DNA from 2 places in the Mesorhizobium sp. 8 genome. Region 1 is predicted to be linked to the other one. Evidence: predicted binding sites of a transcription regulator. Region 1 holds the regulator's gene; the other holds the start of a gene.

Region 1 (7,494 bases):
ACTGAGCGCACGGCGGTCGCCGAAGGCTTCGTCTCGATGAAGCGCGAGACGCTGGCGACCATCGTGGCCGGCAACGCGAAAAAGGGCGACGTGCTGGGCACGGCGCGCATTGCCGGCATCATGGCCGCCAAGAAGACGCACGAACTGATCCCGCTCTGCCATCCGCTGCTTCTGACCAAGGTTTCGGTGGACATCGAACCGGTCGAGGCGCTGCCCGGCCTGAAGGTGACGGCGCTGGCGCGCGTCACCGGCAAGACGGGCGTCGAGATGGAGGCGCTGACCGCCGCGTCCGTCGCCTGCCTGACCATCTACGACATGGCCAAGGCGGTCGACCGCGCCATGACGATTTCCGGCATCAGGCTGGTCGAGAAGACCGGCGGCAAGTCCGGCAGCTACAAAGCTGACGAAGACGGGACAGCAGGCCGATGACGCTGGTGCCTGTCGCGGAAGCGCTGACCCGCCTGCTCGACGGCGTCGAGCCGCTGCCGGCAGAAAGCGTGGCCCTGCACGAAGCCCATGACCGCGTTCTGGCCGAGCCGGTCGTGGCCCTGCGCACGCAGCCGCCGTTCGACGCATCGGCCATGGACGGCTACGCCACCCGCGCCGCCGACGTCGCCACCGCCCCTGCCCGGCTGACGGTGATCGGCGCCGCCCCGGCCGGGCGCGCGTTCGACGGCACGGTCGGGCCGGGCCAGGCGGTGCGCGTCTTCACCGGCGCGCCGCTGCCGGCCGGCGCCGACACCATCGTCATTCAGGAAAACGTGCGCGCTCTCGGCGACGGCGCGATAGAGGTGCTGGAGCCCACCGCCGCCGAGCGCAACATCCGTCGTGCCGGGCTGGATTTCCGCGAAGGCGACCTGCTTCTGGAAAAAGGGCGCTTGCTCGATCCGGCGGCACTGTCGCTCGCCGCATCCGCCAACCACCCGCGTCTTGAGGTGGTGCGCCGCCCGCTGGTCGCCATCATCGCCACCGGCGACGAACTGGTGGCACCCGGAGACGCCCTCGGCCCCGACCAGATCATCTCCTCCAATGCCTATGGCGTCGCCGCCGCCGCCGCTTCGGTGGGCGCTACGGCGCTCGACCTCGGCATCGCCGCCGACCGCAAGGAGGCCATCGCGGCGCTGGTCCGACAAGCCGTCGCGGCGGGCGCCGACGTCATCGTCACGCTGGGCGGTGCTTCCGTCGGCGACCACGATCTCGTCCACGACGTGCTGACCGGCGAAGGCATGACGCTGGATTTCTGGAAGATCGCCATGCGCCCCGGCAAGCCGCTGATGTTCGGCCGCATGGGCGCCATCCGCTGCATCGGCCTGCCCGGCAATCCGGTCGCCAGCCTGGTGTGCTCGCAGCTTTTCGTAAAACCACTTCTGGCGAAGCTCGGCGGCCGTCCCTTCGCGCAAGATATCCGAATCGCCCACCTCGGCGCCGCGATGCGGGAGAACGACCGCCGCGAGGACTATGTCAGGGCGGTCGTGCGCGAGGACGACGGGCGTCTTGTTGCCACGCCCTTCGGCATCCAGGATTCCTCGATGCTGCGCAAGCTGGCCGACGCCAACGGCCTGATCGTGCGCGCGCCGCATGCGCCGGCCGCCGCCGAGGGTGACGCCTGCCCGGTGCTGATGCTGCGCTGAACAAATCGTCAAGGCATTCATGAAACTTTAAACGGTTGCGGAACACAACTGGAACAGATAGTGTTTGTTCCGGGTTTGTTTTCCGATTCTGTTTCGAGCGCCTGGGGGTCCGCCATGCTGACACGCAAGCAACACGAGCTTCTCCTGTTCATCCATGAAAGGCTGAAGGAGAGCGGCATCCCGCCGTCCTTCGACGAGATGAAGGAAGCGCTGGACCTTGCCTCCAAGTCCGGTATCCACCGGCTCATTACGGCGCTGGAGGAGCGCGGCTTCATCCGCCGGCTGCGGAATCGGGCGCGTGCGCTGGAAGTGCTGCGGCTGCCCGATTCCATCGCGCCGGGCCTCAACGCGGCGAGGAAGTTTTCGCCGGGCGTCATCCAGGGCGGCCTCGGGCAAGGCGGTCCGGGCGCCGGACGACCCGCCAGGGAAGCGCAGCGCCTGCATGCCGCCGGCAATGACGACGCCGGTTCGGCAGTGTCGATCCCCGTCATGGGCCGGATCGCGGCCGGCGTGCCGATCGCCGCGATCGAACACAGGACTCATTCCATCACCGTCCCCCCCGAGATGATTTCCGGCGGCGAGCACTACGCGCTCGAGGTGAAGGGCGATTCGATGATCGAGGCCGGCATTTTCGACGGCGACACCGTCATCATCAAGAACGCCAATACGGCGACGCCGGGCGAGATCGTCGTGGCCATCGTCGACGACGAGGAGGCGACGCTGAAGCGCTTCCGTCGCAAGGGCGCCTCGATCGCGCTGGAGGCCGCCAACCCGGCCTACGAAACCCGTATCTTCGGCCCTGACCGTGTTTCGGTGCGCGGCAAGCTGGTCGGCCTGATCCGGCGGTATTGAGGGAGCAGCGGCACCGACGCCGTCATCCCGGCCGTGAGCCTGTCCTCCGCCGCTGCTGTTTCTTGTTGCCGGTCTTGCGCTGATACGGCATCAGTCCCCTCGCCTCGCGCGAAAAGGCGCGTTGGGCATGCCATGGGCGATAGTTTTCCTCGACGGCGAAACCGACCTGCGGCGGCCGGTCGGCCGCGACCGGATCGAACGTAATGGCCGCGCTGCCGGAGCGCGCCAGGTCGCTGGCGGTGACGACCGCAACGGGTAGCTTCCGACAGGGATTTTTCGCGGTCGCGTCGGCGATGACGATCAGCGCCGCATAGGCGCAGGCCGGCCGCGCGTCGTCGGCGTTCTGCGCCCACACGACGATAGCGCCGGACGTGTGGCGGGCGACACAGAGCTTGCCCGCGCACAGGAACGGCGTTCCGGACGGCAGATCGAGCGCGGCGTCGGTGGTGACGAAGCGCATGTCCTTGCCTTTGAGCGCCTCGGGTTTCACCAGCGTCTCGGCGTCGAGCGCGCGCCGCCAGTTGTCTGAGGTGAATTCGTTCGGCCGCGCCCGGTTGATGGCGAGTTCGCCGCCGCCGATGGGCAGCGCCACCAGCCGCGCATCCTCGGAAACCAGCACGTCCGGTGTCCTGACTTGATGGATCGTCACCAGCCCGGCCAGCGCAAAGGGCAGCGCCGCCAGCCTGAGCCACGTCGTCGTCATGGTGGCGATCACCAGCGCAACGGTGACCAGCAAGACCGACTGGACAGACACCAGCCCGACGGCGTCGAGCGGCGAGCGCTCGGCGATCCAGCCGGAAATCGCGATCATCGCCGCCAGCCCCTTGCCCATGACGTAGAGAAACGGCCAGTCCGCTCCGAACGGCATGGCTAGCGCGGCAAACACGGCGAACGGCATCACCAGCACCGAGACGATCGGCATCACGGCCAGGTTGGCGAAAAGGCTGAGCGGCGACACGCGCTGGAAATGCCACATGGCATAGAGGGTCGTGGCACTGCCGGCGACGATGGACGTCACCGCCAGGGCGGCGGTCGCGGCCACCATCCGGTGCACGACGGCGCCCGGCCATGAACGGTTCGGCGGCGGCGTCCGGTCGCCGCGCGCTGCACGCCTGTCGCTCCAGCCGGCATAGGCGCCGACAAGGGCCGCGGTGGCGGCGAAAGACATCTGGAAGCTCGGCCCGACCACCTCGTGCGGCGACACGACGATGACGGCGATCGCCGAGATCGCGAGGTTGCGCATGGTGAGCGCCGCCCGGTCGAACAGCACAGCCGTCAGCATCACCGCCAGCATGATGAAGCTGCGCTCGGCGGCAACCACCACGCCTGAGATGAACAGATAGGCCGCAATGGCGAACAAGGCCGCGCCCGCCGCATATTTCTTCACCGGGCGGCGCGAGGAAAAATTCGGAAACAGCGCGAAGGCGCCGCGCAACAGGGCCATCACCGTGCCGGCCACCAGCGCCATGTGCAGGCCGGAAATCGAAATGATGTGGTAGATGCCGGTCTTGCGCATCGCCTCGTTGATGGATTCGGGGATGCCGGCGCGCACACCCACCATGAGCGCGGCGGCGATCTCGCCCTCCGGTCCGCCGATGGCGGCGCGGATGCGCTCGGCGATGGCATCGCGCGCGCGTTCCACCATCCCCGGCAGGTGCGCGGCGAGCGATGCCGGCACCGCTTTCTCCAGCTTCGGGTTGGTGAGGAAGAAACCGCTGGCGCCGATGCCGGCGAAATAGCTTTCGAAGGAAAAGTCGTAGCTGTCCGGCCGCACAGGTCCGGTCGGCGGCAACAGCCGGACGAAGCCGCTCACCGTATCGCCGGCCACCAGCCCGGCAGGCACGGCGCGCGCCGAAAGGCGCACGCGCGCCGGCTGGTAGCGCAGCGTCGGGCGCCGGGTGGAGAGGACATCGAGGGTGAGACGCATCCGCCCGCTGGCCATGGCGTCGATGGCGACGACGCGGCCCGTCAGCCGTGTCGACACCTCTGCGCCGAGCATCTGGGTCGAGGCGCGCCAGGTCTCGACCTTCGCGCACAACACCCCCAGCGCCACCAGCAGCGCGGCCGCCAGCGCCAGTTGCAGGCGGGGACGCGGGCGCGCCAGCAGCACCGCCACGACAAGGGCAACGGCGCAGGCGATCGGCTGGACAAAGCCGGGCTCGGCGGCGAGCGAGAAGTAAAAGATCGCGCCGCCGGAGAGGAACACCGGCACCAGCAGGAAGGCAACGCCACGATCGAGTTCCGTCGCGGCCGCTGCCGCCAAACCGGCAACCGCGCCACGCGGCGAGGGAATGCGCGCCAACCGGCGAGCCTGTCGCCGGATGGACGGCAAGCGGACAGATGGCATCCGCCATGGCGAAACCGGGAGCTCTCCCGCCCCCTGATCGCCAACCGCAGGCCGATCTGCCGTGGCTTCGTCACCAACTATAGAGCGCCACAGTGCGGCATCCGGTTTCACCGGATTGTCGGATCGGCCGGGAAAAGCTGATTCCAAAGCAGGATCGCCGCCGGCTGACAGGTGCGCAGCCGGCGATGCAAACAGCGCCCGTTCATTGACGCCGTCCGTTTCGCCTCTCCCGCGCTCCGTTCCCCGGTCCCGCCCGGCCATCGGCCCTGCCCCTTGCGCCGTGGACCTCCTATGCTACATGAACGCGCGGCGCGGGAAAGTCCGGCGCCGCATCCGCACAAAGCCCGAGCTTTCTCCATGTCCGACACGGTCGTCACCCGCTTCGCCCCCTCGCCCACCGGCTTCCTGCACATAGGCGGCGCGCGCACGGCGCTGTTCAACTGGCTCTATGCCCGCCACACCGGCGGCAAGATGCTTTTGCGCATCGAGGACACCGACCGCGAGCGCTCGACCGAGGCGGCGACCGCCGCCATCCTCGATGGCCTGAGCTGGCTCGGCCTGACATGGGACGGCGACGCCGTTTCCCAGTTCCAGCGCGCCGCGCGTCACCGCGAGGTCGCCGAGGAGCTGGTCCGCGCCGGCAAGGCCTACTACGCCTACGAGACGCCGGAGGAATTGACGGCGATGCGCGAGGCGGCGCGGGCACAGGGCCTGCCGCCCCGCTACAACGGCCAGTGGCGCGACCGCGACCCGGCAGACGCACCGAAGGGCGTGCCGGGTGCGGTACGCATCAAGGCGCCGCGCGAGGGCGAGACCGTGGTGCACGACCTCGTGCAGGGCGAGGTGCGCTTCCCCAACAAGGACCTCGACGATCTCATCATCCTGCGCTCGGACGGCGTGCCGACCTACATGCACGCCGTCGTGGTGGATGACCACGACATGGGCGTCACCCACATCATCCGCGGCGACGACCATCTCACCAACGCCGCGCGCCAGACCGCCATCTACGAGGCGATGGGCTGGGCGGTGCCGAAGATGGCGCATATCCCGCTCATCCACGGCGCCGATGGCGCCAAGCTCTCCAAGCGCCACGGGGCACTCGGCGTCGAGGCCTATCGCGCCATGGGCTACCTGCCGGAAGCGCTGCTCAACTACCTCGCCCGGCTTGGCTGGAGCCATGGCGACGACGAGGTGATGTCGATCGCCGACATGATTTCCTGGTTCAACATCGTCGATGTCAACAAGGGCGCGGCGCGCTTCGACTTCGCCAAGCTGGAGGCGCTGAACGGCGTCCACATGCGTGCCATGGACGACGCGGCGCTGACGAAGATCCTGATTAAGACGCTGCCGCACCTGCCCTACGGCGAGGCGCTGGCGGACAGGCTGGACGACAAGACCAGGGCACAGCTCCTCCAGGCCATGCCCGGCCTCAAGGAGCGTGCCAAGACGCTGGTGGAACTGGCCGACAGCGCCTGGTTCATCGTCGCCGACCGGCCGCTCACGCTGGACGAGAAGGCCGCCGCGATCCTCGATGCCGATGCCAGGGGCATCCTGAAGGCCGTCCTGCCCGGCTTGCAGGCGCTTGGCGACTGGAGCGCGGCGAATGCCGAGCAGGCGGTGCGCGTCTATGCCGAACAGGCGGGACTCAAGCTCGGCAAGGTGGCGCAGCCGCTGCGGGCCGCTCTCACCGGCCGTTCGACCTCGCCGGGCGTCTTCGACGTGCTGGCGGTGCTGGGACGCGACGAAAGTCTTGCCCGCATTTCCGATCAAATCGATTGATGCCGAACTGGCACAAGAAGTTTAACATTGAAAGGAGCGTTTTGCGGTGCAACATTAGGCGGGGACCCAGATAAGGGCCAGCCATCCAGATGCGATTGCGCTGCACGCTTTTCCGATCATTCGGCGGGTTGCTGCGATGCGGAATTCGCCTTGCCGCCCGGTGAGGAAACGATAAGGAGTTTGTGATGCCCGAAGCTGCGACGAAACTGGAATTCGACGGCAAGAACCAGCCGTCGTCCGCCAAGCTCGAATTCGACGGCAAGACGCATGAGCTGAGCGTGCGAAGCGGCACCGTCGGTCCCGACGTCATCGATATCGGCAAGCTTTACGCCACCACCGGCGCCTTCACCTACGATCCGGGCTTCACCTCCACGGCGAGCTGCGAATCGGCCATCACCTATATCGACGGCGACGCCGGCATCCTCTTGCACCGCGGCTATCCCATCGACCAGCTCGCCGAGCACGGCGATTTCCTCGAGGTCTGCTACCTGCTGCTCTACGGCGAACTGCCGACCAAGGCGCAGAAGGACGATTTCGACTATCGCGTCACGCGCCACACCATGGTGCACGAGCAGATGTCGAAGTTCTTCTCCGGCTTCCGCCGCGACGCGCACCCGATGGCGGTGATGTGCGGCGTCGTCGGCGCGCTGTCGGCTTTCTACCACGACTCGACCGACATCTCCGATCCGTACCAGCGCATGGTCGCCTCCATGCGCCTGATCGCCAAGATGCCGACGATCGCGGCGATGGCCTACAAGTACCACATCGGCCAGCCCTTCGTTTACCCGAAGAACGACCTCTCCTTCGCCGCCAACTTCCTGCATATGTGCTTTGCCGTGCCGTGCGAGGAATACAAGGTCAATCCGGTGCTGGCGCGCGCCATGG
Region 2 (7,494 bases), 2.0 Mb from region 1:
ATCGGCAGCATGTTCTGCCCGTCCTTGTTCTCCAGCTCGAAGATGATCTGGGTCAGCACCGGATGGGTGATGTCCTCGCCCGTCTTGGCGTCCTGCACGGAAAAGTCCTCGCCGCGCTTGACCATCTCGGCGAGGTCCTCGAGCGTGACGTAGGTGCTGGTGCCCGTATTGTAGAGGCGCCGGTTGGCGTATTTCTTGATCACCACCGGTTCGTCTTTTGCCGCCATACCATCCTCCCCGGATTTCGGCGCGTAAGCAGCCGGCGACGAATTGAACTAAGGTCGAGGATAGACGCAAAACCGGCGTGAATCCAAGACCTTTGTGCGGTGCGGGAGCGCGCAAGCCGGCAAAATGCTGCGCAGCAATCGCCTCGTTGTGCGATGCAAGGGCCGAAGCGGCCGATTTCCGGTTTGACTCGAAGGCGTGAAAGGTCAAGAAAAGTCGTCAGGATAGCCAACGTTCCCGGAGCCTGGAGATAAAAATGCCCGCTTCCAATGCCATCGTCGTGGCCAGCGCCGCCCGCACCGCGGTCGGTTCGTTCAACGGAGCCTTCGCGGCCACCCCCGCCCATGAACTGGGAGCGGCGGTCATCCGCGAGCTGTTGGCGCGGGCCGGCGTCGAGGCGGGCGAGGTGAACGAGGTCATCCTCGGCCAGGTGCTGACGGCGGCGCAGGGCCAGAACCCGGCGCGCCAGGCTTCCATCAATGCCGGCCTGCCGAAGGAGACGACCGCCTGGGGCCTCAACCAGGTCTGCGGCTCGGGCCTGCGGGCCATCGCGCTCGGCATGCAGCAGATCGCCACCGGCGACGCCAAGATCGTCATCGCCGGCGGCCAGGAGTCCATGTCGCTGTCGCCGCATGCCGAGCACCTGCGCGCCGGCGTCAAGATGGGCGACTACAAGATGATCGACACCATGATCAAGGACGGCCTGTGGGATGCCTTCAACGGCTACCACATGGGCACCACCGCCGAGAACGTCGCCAAGCAGTACCAGATCACCCGCGACGACCAGGACAAGTTCGCGCTTGCCTCGCAGAACAAGGCTGAAGCCGCGCAGAAGGCCGGCAGGTTCAAGGACGAGATCGTTGCCTTCACCGTCAAGGGCCGCAAGGGCGACACGGTCGTCGACCAGGACGAATACATCCGCCACGGCGCCACCATCGACGCCATGCAGAAGCTGAAGCCGGCCTTCGAGAAGGACGGCACGGTCACGGCCGGCAATGCGTCGGGCATCAACGACGGCGCCGCCGGCGCGCTTCTGATGACCGAGGCCGAAGCGGTGCGCCGCGGCCTCACCCCGCTGGTGCGCATCGCCTCCTGGGCGACCGCCGGCGTCGATCCGGCGATCATGGGCACCGGCCCGATCCCGGCCTCGCGCAAGGCGCTGGAAAAGGCCGGCTGGGCGGTCGGCGACCTCGATCTCGTCGAGGCCAACGAAGCCTTCGCCGCGCAGGCGTGCGCCGTCAACAAGGACATGGGCTGGGACCCGTCGATCGTCAACGTCAACGGCGGGGCGATTGCCATCGGCCATCCGATCGGCGCTTCCGGCGCCCGCATCTTCAACACCCTCGTCCACGAAATGAAGCGGCGCGGCGCCAAAAAAGGCCTGGCGACGCTGTGCATCGGCGGCGGCATGGGCGTGGCGATGTGCGTGGAAGCGATGAACTGAGGCAATAAGGGAATAGGGCAATATGGCAGTAGGGGAATAAGGGAAGAAGAAGCGGAACCGACCGCTCTCCCCTATTCCCTTACTCCCGTATTCCCCTGAATTTGGGAGGAGAACCATTCATGACCAAAGTCGCACTCGTCACCGGCGGATCGCGCGGCATCGGCGCCGCCATTTCCATCGCGCTGAAAAATGCCGGCTATGCGGTGGCGGCGAACTATGCCGGCAACGACGAGGCGGCGAAAAAATTCACCGCGGAGACGGGCATCAAGACCTACAAATGGTCGGTCGCCGACTACGACGCCTGCGCCGCCGGCGTCAAGCAGGTCGAGGCGGACCTAGGCCCGGTGGCCGTGCTGGTCAACAATGCCGGCATCACCCGCGATGCCATGTTCCACAAGATGACACCGCAGCAGTGGAACGAGGTGATCGGCACCAACCTCAGCGGCGTCTTCAACATGACGCACCCGGTCTGGGGCGGCATGCGCGACAGGAAGTTCGGCCGCGTCATCACCATCTCCTCCATCAACGGCCAGAAGGGGCAGGCAGGCCAGGCGAACTATTCGGCAGCCAAGGCCGGCGACATCGGCTTTTCCAAGGCGCTGGCTCAGGAAGGCGCGCGCGCGGGCATCACCGTCAACGTCATCTGCCCCGGCTACATCGCCACCGAAATGGTCAAGGCCATCGACGAGAAGGTGCTGGCCGAGCGCATCATCCCGCAGATCCCGGTCGGCCGCCTCGGCGAACCGGAGGAAATCGCCCGCTGCGTGGTGTTCCTCGCTTCCGAGGAGGCCGGCTTCATCACCGGCTCCACCATCTCAGCCAACGGCGGGCAGTATTTCGCCTGAACCGACGGAAAGCCGGTTAAGAAACGGGTCGCTTCGGCGGCCCGTTTTTCGTTTCCGCTGTGCCGATACGGCACGCGAACGTTAACGCCGGCGGTGGAGATCGCGCCGTCACCGTTACCCAAGCTGTGAATCCTCGGTGGATAGCCTGTGGACAACACAAGATGTTGGGGTGAACGAAACGGGAATATCGTTCCATCTCTGATTCGTCGCCGATTCGTTCCGGCTTTGGTCGAAACGTTAACGACGGCAGGCTTTCCGGCCTCGGCTTCCGTTAATTCCCGTTAGGAAAAATCAACGAATCCATAATCTTACTTGGCGACCCGCACCTGCCGCCGGGTCGCCGGCAGAAGCACGCCGGCAAAGGTTAACGCCGACAGCGGATTCCGGCCGGCCGGCCGTTCCGCTGATTCAGCATGTGGTACGGACCACTTCGCCGCGATCCACATCTAGCCGTGAACGAAGCGTGAATCCGCCTGAGTCAGCGATTCGTCGCTGATTCGTTCCAGACTCGTTCCATCTGTTAACTCCGACGCATAGAGAGGCCGTTTCAAAGGTCGTTTTGCACCGCCTGTTGAACATTGCGCTTTCACCCGCCGCCGCGAATGCCTATGTGTCGCCTGTCACGGCAGTCCGCCCCGTACGACCATGAGGCGATCCCCCGAACCGATGAACATTCGCCCGCAATCCACCGAGCCGCTGATCCTGTCGGGACGCGACGTCACCGCCGTGCTCGGCCCCACCAACACCGGCAAGACGCATCTCGCCATCGAGCGCATGGTGGCGCATGAGAGCGGCGTTATCGGCCTGCCGCTGAGGCTTTTGGCTCGCGAGGTCTATGCGCGGCTCTGCGAGAAGGTCGGCGCCCACAAGGTCTCGCTGGTCACGGGCGAGGAGAAGATCCAGCCGGCCGGCGCGAAATATTCGGTCTGCACCGTCGAGGCGATGCCGCGCGAGACGGACGCCGCTTTCGTGGCCATCGACGAGGTGCAGCTTGCCGGCGACCTCGAACGCGGCCACATCTTCACCGACCGCATCCTGCACCTTCGCGGCCGGCAGGAGACGCTGCTGCTGGGTGCCGCCACCATGCACGGCATCCTGCAAAAGCTGTTGAAGGGCGTTTCGGTGGTGACAAGGCCACGCCTGTCGCATCTCGCCTATGCCGGCTCGAAGAAGCTGACTCGCTTGCCGCGCCGCACCGCCATCGTCGCCTTCTCGGCCGACGAGGTCTATGCCATCGCCGAACTGATCCGCCGCCAGCAGGGCGGCGCCGCCGTGGTGCTGGGCGCGCTGTCGCCGCGCACCCGCAACGCCCAGGTGGCGCTCTACCAGTCCGGCGACGTCGACTATCTGGTCGCCACTGACGCCATCGGCATGGGCCTCAACCTCGACGTCGACCACGTCGCCTTCGCCCAGAACCGCAAGTTCGACGGCTATCAGTACCGCCAGCTCACCGCCGCCGAGCTCGGCCAGATCGCCGGCCGCGCCGGCCGCCACATGCGCGACGGCACCTTCGGCGTCACCGGACGGGTCGATCCGTTCGACGAGGACCTCGTCCAGAAGCTCGAGGCGCACGATTTCGAGCCGGTAAAAGTGCTGCAATGGCGCACCGCGCGGTTCGACTTTTCCTCGCTCGACGCGCTTATGCGCTCGATCGAGACCAACGCGCCGGTCGAAGGCCTGGCGCGGGCGCTGCCGGCGGTGGACGCGCAGGCGCTCGACTTCCTGTCGAAGGACGGCGAGATCCGCGCGCTGGCCACGAACCCGAAACGGGTCGAGCTCCTGTGGGAAGCCTGCGCCCTGCCCGACTACCGCCGCATCGCGCCGGCCCAGCACGCTGACCTCATCGCCTCCATCTACATGGACCTTGCCCGGCATGGTCATGTCGACGAGAATTACATGGCCGAGCAGGTGCGCCGCGCCGACACCACCGAAGGCGACATCGACACGCTGTCGCATCGCATCGCCCAGATCAGGACCTGGACCTTCGTGTCGAACCGCCCCGGCTGGCTTGCCGATCCGACACACTGGCAGGAAAAGACCAGGGAAATCGAAGACAGATTGTCGGATGCGCTGCATGAGCGCTTGACGAAACGCTTTGTCGACCGCAGGACTTCCGTCCTCATGCGGCGCCTTAGAGAAAACACCATGCTTGATGCCGAAATCAATCCGAACGGAACGGTCCTCGTCGAGGGCCACCATGTCGGTGAACTCCAGGGGTTCCGCTTCACCGCCGACGCCAGCGCCGGCGGCGAGGACGCCAAGGCGGTGAAGACCGCCGCGCAGAAGGCGCTGGCGGCCGAGTTCGAGGCGCGTGCGGAGCGTTTCGCCGCTTCCGGCAACGGCGACATCGCGCTCGCCTCGGACGGCACGCTGCGCTGGATCGGCGCACCCATCGGCACGCTGGTCGCTGGCGAGGATGTCTTGAAGCCGCGCGTCATCCTTTTGGCCGACGAGCAGCTCGAAGGGGCTGCCCGTGACAAGGTACAGGCGCGCGCCGAACGCTTCGTCAATTTCCAGGTGGAAAGCCTTTTGAAGCCGCTGGCCGACCTGAAGACTGCCGAGCAATTGACCGGCATTGCGCGCGGCATTGCCTTTCGTCTGGTCGAAAGCCTCGGCCTGATCAACCGCCGCGAGATCGCCGAGGACATCCGCTCGCTCGACCAGGAGGGGCGCGCAGCACTTCGCCGGCTCGGCGTGCGCTTCGGCGCCTACCACGTCTTCATCCCGGCGCTGATCAAGCCGGCGCCGGCCGGGCTGGTGACGCTTTTGTGGGCGCTCCAGAACGACGGCAAGGACAAGCTCGGCTTCGGCGACGTCGTCCATGCGCTCGCATCGGGGCGCACCTCGATGGTGGTCAACCAGTCTTTCGACAAGGATTTCTATCGGCTCGCCGGTTATCGCAACCTCGGCCGCCGCGCCGTCCGCGTCGATATCCTCGAACGCCTCGCCGATCTGATCCGTCCGGCCACCATGTGGAAGCCCGGCACCGGCCCGCGTCCCGACGGCGCCTATGACGGCCAGGCCTTCGTCGTCACGCCGCCGATGATGTCGATCCTCGGCGCCACCGCCGACGACATGGAAGAGATCCTGAAGGGCCTCGGCTACCGCGCCGAACCGAAGCCGGCCGAAGAGGTCAAGGCCAAGCTCGAAGCCATCGACGCCGCCGCACAGGCGGCCGCTGAGGCGAAAGCGGCGGCGGATGCCGCCAAAGCGGCTGAAGCTGCTGCGGCTGAAACGACGGAAGCGTCGGTATCAGCGGAAGTTTCGGCGGACTCAGCCGTGCAAACCGATGAGGCCGCCGAAGACGGCGCCGTCCTATCCTCCCCCCTTGAGGGGGAGGTGCCCCCGCAGGGGGCGGAGGGGGTCGGTGCGGAAGTGCTCGACGTTCCTTCTGCGGAATCTGCGGAGATTTCTGATCAGACGTTGCACAATGAGGATGTCGGAGCGGTTGAGGTGACCCCTCCCGGCCCTTCGGGCCACCCTCCCCTCAAGGGGGAGGACGCAGCGGCCACCGCCGTCGAGGCGAAGGATACCGCTACGGCTGACGAGACTGCACCTGCCGAAGCCCAGCAAGCCGAAGCCGCCGAGGCGGAGGCGCCCAAGCCGATCCTTCTGTGGCGGCAGCAGCGCTTCGACCGGCCGCGCGGCGGCCAGCGGCACGACCATCGCGGCCGTGGCGGTCCACGGCATGGCCGGCCGGGCAACGCACAGGGCGATGATCAGAAGCCCGGCGAAAAGCAGGGCGGATGGAAGAGAGGCGGCAGGCCGCAGGACGGACAGGGCGAGCAGGGCGAACGCCGTCACGGACGGCCACAGGGCGAGCGGCCGGATCATCGCCGCGACGGCCGACCGGACCGCAAGGGCAAGCCCGACAACCGCCGCCATGACAGGGCAGCGGGCGGCAAGGACGGCGGACCGGGCGGCAAGCCGGCCTTCCAGCAAAAGCCGCGCGAGGAACGCCCCGCCCGCTTCGATCCGGATTCGCCCTTCGCCAAGCTCGCCGCCCTGCGCGACCAGTTGAAGAAGTAGATGCCGGCAGCCGCGTCATCGGCCGCTGCGGCCGGTCTTTGACGGCATGGTCGCCGAGGGCCGCCAGCGCATCGACAAATGGCTGGTCTTCGCCCGTGCGGTGAAATCGCGCTCGCTGGCAGCCAAGCTGGTCGTCGCCGGGCGCGTGCGCGTCAATCGCGACAAAGCGGCGCAGGCTTCCGACACGGTCAAGGCCGGCGACGTGCTCACCATCGCGCTCGACCGGCGCATCCTCGTCTGGAAGGTGCTGGCGCCCGGCATCCGGCGCGGCCCCGCCGAGGAGGCGCGCACCCTCTACGAGGATATCTCGCCGGCGCCCGCCGCGCACGACCCCGCCCTGCCGGATGCGGTCGCGCCGATCCGCGAGGCGGGCAGCGGCCGGCCGACGAAGAAGGAGCGCCGGCAGACCGACCGTCTCATCGGCGACGAGTGACCGCCTCTTCCCGGTAAAGCGCTCCGGCACGCTTTTCGCGATCCCGTTCGGGAGGTCCCAGCGCGGTTCTGGCGCAAAAACCATTCGCGGCTGGGCCGCGCCTGCGACGAGACACGGCCTTGCAAGGCGCCGGCAAAGACGTTACCTCACCGCCGAAAACATTGAAAAGACGGCGTTCCGGAGCCGACCCATGACCTATGTCGTGACCGACAACTGCATCAAGTGCAAGTACATGGACTGCGTCGAGGTCTGTCCGGTCGATTGCTTCTACGAAGGCGAGAACATGCTCGTCATCCATCCCGACGAGTGCATCGACTGCGGCGTGTGCGAGCCGGAATGCCCGGCAGACGCGATCAAGCCCGACACCGACGGCGGCCTCGACAAATGGCTCCAGGTCAACGCCGAATACGCCGACAAGTGGCCCAACATCGCCACCAAGAAGGACGCGCCGGCGGACGCCAAGCAGTTCGACGGCGAGGAAGGCAAGTTCGAGAAATACTTTTCGCCCGAGCCCGGCG

What was found. The regulator LexA, encoded in region 1, represses DNA repair genes until DNA is damaged. The targets are predictions, from matches to a motif close to TGTTCNNNNTGTGTTCNG.
Region 2: FGU64_RS13585 (helicase-related protein) is a predicted target of LexA. The motif match lies at 3,013-3,030, and genes of this name have one in related genera.

What each region holds. Positions count from the first base shown of each region.
Region 1 covers NZ_CP040914.1:826,495-833,988, forward strand. Annotated here, with positions in the region: gene moaC (cyclic pyranopterin monophosphate synthase MoaC) at 1-429, shown strand, start outside; gene glp (gephyrin-like molybdotransferase Glp) at 426-1,631, shown strand; gene lexA (transcriptional repressor LexA) at 1,746-2,483, shown strand; gene FGU64_RS03845 (ComEC/Rec2 family competence protein) at 2,506-5,091, opposite strand; gene gltX (glutamate--tRNA ligase) at 5,188-6,609, shown strand; gene gltA (citrate synthase) at 6,795-7,494, shown strand, end outside.
Region 2 covers NZ_CP040914.1:2,785,454-2,792,947, forward strand. Annotated here, with positions in the region: gene phaR (polyhydroxyalkanoate synthesis repressor PhaR) at 1-227, opposite strand, end outside; gene FGU64_RS13575 (acetyl-CoA C-acetyltransferase) at 482-1,669, shown strand; gene phbB (acetoacetyl-CoA reductase) at 1,789-2,514, shown strand; gene FGU64_RS13585 (helicase-related protein) at 3,181-6,543, shown strand; gene FGU64_RS13590 (RNA-binding S4 domain-containing protein) at 6,590-6,976, shown strand; gene fdxA (ferredoxin FdxA) at 7,167-7,494, shown strand, end outside.